Regions from separate parts of the Trichocoleus sp. FACHB-90 genome, predicted to be linked through region 2. Evidence: predicted binding sites of a transcription regulator. Region 2 holds the regulator's gene; the other holds the start of a gene.
What was found. The regulator NtcA, encoded in region 2, controls nitrogen genes in cyanobacteria. The targets are predictions, from matches to a motif close to TTTGTANNNNNNNNTACAAA.
Positions count from the first base shown of each region.

Region 1: a site for NtcA is predicted at 2,099-2,118, ahead of crtR (beta-carotene hydroxylase). Genes of this name have one in related genera too.

Region 1 covers NZ_JACJOK010000056.1:14,048-17,467, reverse strand. The annotation lists gene sppA (signal peptide peptidase SppA) at 1-529, shown strand, start outside; gene aroH (chorismate mutase) at 629-1,015, shown strand; gene crtR (beta-carotene hydroxylase) at 1,071-1,955, opposite strand; gene H6F74_RS16165 (COP23 domain-containing protein) at 2,202-3,026, shown strand; gene H6F74_RS16160 (alpha/beta hydrolase) at 3,109-3,420, opposite strand, start outside.
Region 2 covers NZ_JACJOK010000069.1:308,916-312,335, forward strand. The annotation lists gene H6F74_RS20900 (DUF3084 domain-containing protein) at 1-952, opposite strand, end outside; gene ntcA (global nitrogen regulator NtcA) at 1,061-1,732, opposite strand; gene fabI (enoyl-ACP reductase FabI) at 2,073-2,849, shown strand; gene hisB (imidazoleglycerol-phosphate dehydratase HisB) at 2,959-3,420, shown strand, end outside.

The DNA.
Region 1 (3,420 bases), on a different contig from region 2:
CGCCAACCCAGGCACGATTACTGGCAGTATCGGTGTAATTCTGCGAGGAAACAACCTGGAGCGCTTGCTAGAAAAAATCGGCGTATCTTTCAAGGTGATCAAATCCGGCCCCTATAAGGATATTTTGGCTTTTGACCGGGAACTTACAGAGCCGGAAGAGAACATTCTCCAAGATTTGATTGACAACAGTTATCAGCAGTTTGTCGAAACGGTTGCTGAGGGGCGAAAATTAGCAACAGAAAAAGTTAAAAGCTTTGCTGATGGTCGCATTTTTACTGGAGCGCAAGCTTTAGAACTGGGCATCGTAGACAGACTCGGAACTGAGGAAGACGCACGCCGCTGGGCAGCAGAATTGGTGGGTCTTGACCCGGAGAAAACCAAGTGTTTCACTATTGAAGAACGCAAACCCTTTTGGAATCGCGTGGTATCAAGTAAAGTTCAGGGGGTATCTGGTCTATCAGCTGGGATAGACTGGTTAGAATTTGAACTATCTACCAGTGGCCAGCCGTTGTGGCTATATCGACCATAGTTAGTGCTGAGTGTTGAGTAAATTAAAACTCAGACGCGATATATCGCGTCTGGAACAACTCAAAACTTAAAACTATTTTAATATTCGGAGGACTTTTGCGTGGAGTGGCGAGTTAGAGCGATTCGCGGGGCAACAACTGCCTCAGAAAACACCGTTGAGGCGATGCGAGAAGTGGTGACAGAACTGCTGGATGAATTGGAAAAGCGAAATCAACTGCACCCAGATGAGATTATCAGTGCTACGTTCTCGGTTACTCGTGATTTAGATGCTGTCTTTCCCGCAGCGATCGCTCGTTCTCGTCCTGAATGGGACAATGTTCCCCTGTTAGATGTTCAACAAATGCACGTAGAGGGCGGACTGGAACGCTGCATCCGTTTCCTAATCCACGTCAATCTTCCAGCTTCTCACCCCCCCATTCACCATCCCTATCTGCGCGGTGCCAAAACCCTAAGACCAGATTGGGCCTTAGTAATAGGTAATAGGTAATGGGTAACTGGTGAATAGGAAAATATTTTTCCCAATCCCCAATCCCCAATCCGTATTAGCTAACACTTTTTTTGTGAAAGCGGATACCCAAAAAAACGTCATATAGGAAGCTCCGGAAATCTTTTCCTTGCAGCAGTCCTAGGGATTGATGACAGCCTTTTTCGTCTAACAGTGGTTTGGTGGCGTAATAAGCGTTCTGGTAGTTGTACCAGGGGATAGCAGGCCACAAATGATGAATTAGATGGTAGTTCTGCCCCATAATCAGCACGTTGAGAACTGAATTGGGGTAAACTCTGGCATTTTTCCAGCGATCGCGCTCTTGATGCGGACGATGCGGTAGATAATCAAAAAACAATCCTAGCGCCAATCCCACCACGCCAGCCGGTATGAACCAAAAATTCAGAATGTAGCCTAAAAAGTGATACTGAATTGAGATATAGAAAATAGACCCGACAAACAAGCGGCTTAAAAACCATTCCCAAAGTTCATGCTTGCGCCACAGCTGCCGTTGAAAGAAAAATATCTCGTGGTACAAAAAGCGTACCGGAATTAACCACAGGGGCCCTCCCGTAGAAACGTAATGATCCGGGTCGTTTTCCGGGTCATTCACATGAGCATGATGCTGCAAATGCACCCGCGTAAACACGGGGAAGGCAAAGACTAACATCAGCGCACTGCCATGTCCCATGATGGCATTAACTACCCGGTTACGATGGGCAGAATTGTGGCAGGCATCGTGAATCACCGTTCCTGCCATGTGCAGGGCCAGTGTATTAGTGGTAAAACAACACCAGTGAGGCCACTCCCACAGCCAGTAACCGAAGTTTGAAACTACTAGCATCGCTACGGATGATAAAAACATGAGTAGCGTTGGATTGAACTCTCCTGGCGGTTCCAAGTATTCGCGTGGAACTGTCAGCGGCTTTTGTGCCTCCGACATTGGTTTTTTCTCCTTTTATCTTCTATTTAAGGACTGCGCGGGAACTTTAGAGCGGTTTTTCCCGTCATTGGTATTTAGGGGACACCGTAGACAATTACCGCTTGCCCGGATTTCTTTCAGGGCATAGAGGTTATAGTCGCACCCTCGTAGTATACGCTACAAATGTCCATTTATAAAGATTTGTGAAAACAGCTCATTTTTTAAATGATGCTGACAATAGTCAAGAAACTTCCTAAGAGGGTTGATATGTCACCACGGCTGTGTAAGTTGGCTTTCGTGCTTGGGTCTTCAGTTTTTCAAAGTCTGGCTTTATCCGTTGGGGTAACAATCTTACTGAGTAGCGGTGAAGCCAATGCAGGTTATCTGATTCAAGCGCAACTACCAGATGTAGAAGACCAAAAGAAGACATCGCCTGGGGATGTTGAGGTAGAAACCAAGCCTGAGAGTAAAGAGTCTACCACAACCCAACCGGATGCGGAATCAGATAGCAAAACTGCCGACGAGTCGCGATTTACCTGTCAGGTTATGAGCGGGCAGTATACGGTGATGTACCATCCCAAGAGCCAACCAAGTCAATCTTATGCTTGGGCAACTCCGAGTCCTTTAGGCGGTGGTTGGACATCAGAGCGACGCTGTAACGAAATTAGCCGCAGGTTAGAATCTTATAGACCTGATGGTTTGCAAGAGATGCAGGCATCTGTGGAAAACAACTACAACGTTGTTTGTATCACCACTCAGAAAAACCCAGATTGTCGAATTGTGCTGACAGTACCGCCGGGACAAGATCCACAACAAACGCGCGATCGCGTGTTTCAAAACATTAGCATCGCCGACACCGGACAGGTAACTCAAGGCGTGAATACTTTTGTCGGTGGTAGGGATGCTCAGATGCTCAGCGACTTATTAAACCTGGGTTTGTCTTCTCTGGGCGGCAATTCCCTAAATCGTCCATCCCAAAATATTAACCTGCGACCTTTCTTAGATCCATCTGACGGCGGTACTGGCACCCAGTTGAGACGCGGAATACCCGCACGATCCAACCCTCGGCTGAATCCCAATAATTTCCGTTAAAGACTGATCCCTGATTTTTGCTTTGGTTGAGAAGCGATCGCTTCTCAACTTCTCAAGCTATTGAGTGCATATTCTCAGAAAGTTAGGATGAAATATTCGCGAGATTTTTTTCCCGACTTTCTAAGAAATTTTCCGCTTTCATAATTTCGTAGAGGTTGACATCTGCTTCCAGAAGGCAGGCGTGACCGCAACGAGGCAAGACAAGCATTTTGGCGTTGGGTAGGACGGAAGCTAAATGTTGAGCCTCAGCTACAGAAGGCAACAGGCGGTCTGCGCCACCAGCGATCGCCAGTACAGGTAAGTTAAGGCTACGCAGCTTGCTTTCCTCCATGTAAAAGTCTCTCACTAAGGAAATTCGCCAGATAATAGTTTTCGGCGGTACTGACCGAACGGC
Region 2 (3,420 bases):
GGTAATACTGTTCCAGGTCTGCTACTTCCTGCTCTAGGGCAGCTTGTTGTTTCTCTATTTCCTTGAGGCGAGTTTCGCGCTGAGTAATTACTTGGTCTCGTGCGGAAATTTCCTCATCAAGTTGGGCGAGGGCTGTGTCTCGCTTGGCGATTTCTTTATCACGTTGGGCAATGCTGTTTCTCAGGTTGGAAATTTTTTGATCAAGTTCTGCCAAGGCTTGGTCGCGATTACCAATTTCCCGGTCGCGTTCTGTGATGGCTTGGTCAAGCTTGGCGATTTCGCGATCGCGTTGAGTAACTTGGCCCTTGAGTTGGGTGATTTGAGCCTTTACGCGATCGCGCTCCTTGATTAGTTCCTGGCGTTCCCCTTGAAGTTGTTGAATTTCAGAACGTAAATTTACCGCTTGCCCAGAAACACTTTCCAGCTGTTGCTGGGTTTTCTCAAAGCTAGCCGCAACGCTTTTAAGTTCGCGCTCTGTCTTGCTCAGTTGCGCCTCTGTCTGGGCTTGTCTGGCTAGTGCTGCCGCCAGAGACTTATTAATGGCATCCAGACGCTTTTGGGCGGCTTGCTGCTCGGTACGGGCTAGTGAGAGTTCGTTTTCAGTTTGTTGTTTCTGGGCTGCAACTTTGGAGAGTTCGCTTTCAGTTTGTTGTTTCTGGGCTACAGTTTGGTCAAGCTCCCGACGAGCGGTTCTGAGTTTTCGCTGAATTTCATCAACTTGAAACACGCCTGTGCGTAACGGCTTGCTGGTGGCAAATAGGATCGTCAGGGTTGAGGCGGAAATCATCAAACCTGTAAGAATTGTAACTAAGACCGCAGTTTTCTTGGGACGCAGATTGAACAGACTCAGCCGCGCTTTTCCCACGCGAGTGCCAATGCGATCGCCCAAGGTGGCGATCGCACCACCCAATACCAAAATCGATAAAATTAAGACCAGCGCACTGGTGGTCATTTTCCAGCTTTAGCTATCACCTCTCAAGCTTAAGCATAAAGGCTTTTTTGTGATAGACGCTGGTACTTCAACTATTGATTAACAAAAGCTGACAGTGCAAAAGATGTTTTAGGTGAACTGCTGGCTCAAAGCTACCGGGTTATGAACGGTAATTTTTTTCTTATTGATGGAAATCATTTTCTCTGAGCGTAAATCTCCCAGTAACCGGGTGACTGTCACTCTTGTGGAACCAATTGCTTCTGCGATCGCTTGGTGAGAAAGCTTCAGATCAACTGTAATTCCATTCGGGCCTGGAACGCCAAAATCGCGACAGAGAATCAACAAAAAACTCACCAATCGCGATCCCATATCCCGGTGCGCCAAAGTCTCAATCATCATCTCTGTTTGCAAGATCCGCGATGAAAGCCCCCGCAGCATCAACATCGACAATTCTGGATTATCCTTGAGCGCTTGCTCCACCTGTTCAATTGGTGCTGAAAGCAACTCCACAGGCGTAAATGCTACTGCGTGATAAAATCTGTCTGACCGATTCCCGGTAATCAACGACAGTACGCCAAAGACGCTGTTTTCTCGCAGCAGCGCCACTGTAATTTCTTCCCCAGCTTCGTACACGCGAGACAGCTTCACAGCTCCTTTGAGCAAAAAATATACCCGTTCAGCCGGGTCTCCGGGGAAAAAGATAGTTTTGCCCCGATCAAAGGTTTCCACCACTGGCGGAAACGCCCCACCTCCGATTTGACGGAACACAGCTGCTAACGGTCTATCTTGCGTCACTACCACTTCCTTATATCCTTATTGCTGCCCTAGAAACTCTTCTGGGAATTACAACCGACTGTGAGAAATTTCTGACTTTAGACACTGATAAACTGACTCTTAGGCAGTTTTTTGTGCTGCTTGATACATAATTTTAAAGTTGTTTTATCCTCCAAGTTTTTCCAATTGCCTCAACCCCACGGCGCAAATCAGATTGTTAAGGAAAATGTCTATATCTTGACAATACCTGTTTGATAAGCTGGGATGCAGTTTGAGTCATGTTGGGTAAGCTTCGATCCCGACGCAAGCTATCTGAATTACCGCCCTAAATCGGATATTCTCTAATATTGCCTTCAAAATTGACATCATGCTAGATTTATCAGGAAAAAATGCCCTAGTTACTGGCATTGCCAACAACCGCTCAATCGCTTGGGGTATTGCCCAGCAGTTACACAAAGCTGGTGCAAATTTGGGAGTTACTTATCTACCAGACGACCGAGGACGCTTTGAGAAGAAAGTCGCCGAATTGGTAGAACCTCTCAACCCCAGCTTGTTTTTACCTTGCGATGTTCAGAATGATGACCAAATTCGTTCTACATTTGATGCCATCCGCGATAAGTGGGGCAGGCTAGATATTTTAATCCATTGTCTTGCTTTTGCCAACAAGGACGATTTATCAGGTGATTTTAGCAACACCACCCGCGCTGGCTTCACTCAAGCTTTGGAAATTAGCACCTACTCGCTAGTTCAACTGGCTGGGGCGGCGAAACCGCTAATGACAGAAGGCGGCAGTATTGTCACCCTAACTTATTTGGGCGGCGTTAAGGTGATCCCCAATTACAATGTGATGGGCATTGCTAAGTCTGGCTTGGAAATGAGCGTGCGTTATCTAGCCTCGGAGATGGGGCCTTCTAATATTCGCGTGAATGCAATCTCAGCTGGCCCGATACGCACTCTGGCATCATCGGCGGTGGGTGGCATTCTGGATATGATCCATCATGTTGAGGAAGTAGCACCACTGCGGCGAACTGTGACTCAGACAGAAGTGGGAAATGCTGCTAGTTTCTTGTGCAGCGACTTGGCAAGTGGGATTACGGGTCAAGTGCTGTATGTAGATGCTGGATACGAGATTATGGGAATGTGATGTAGGGGCTGGGGATTGGGGACTGGGGAAAGAATCTAACTTACCCCATTCCCTAGCTCGATAGCATAGAATAATAAACTTACTTGTTTCTTGTTAGTGAGCATCTGCTATGCAGACAAGCGATCGCGTTTCCACCACTCCGAACCTTGAACAACTTTTATCACCTCGCACGGCTACGGTTTCACGTAAGACGGGCGAAACTGATGTCTTGGTGACAGTAAACTTAGACGGGAATGGGACTTGCAACGCCAATACGGGCATTCCCTTTTTGGATCATATGCTGCATCAAATTGCCTCTCACGGGCTGATTGATTTGGATGTAGCCGCGAAAGGGGATTTAGAAATTGATGACCACCACACCAACGAAGATGTGGGCATTACGTTGGGGATGGCGTTCGGGAAAGCACTAAGCGATCGCAAGGGAATTGTTCGCTTTGGTAATTTCCTCGCCCCCTTAGATGAAGCTTTGGTGCAGGTGGTGTTAGACTTTTCTGGTCGTCCTCACCTCAGCTATGGCTTACAAATTCCCACCCAGCGAGTCGGGACTTATGACACTCAGCTGGTGCGAGAA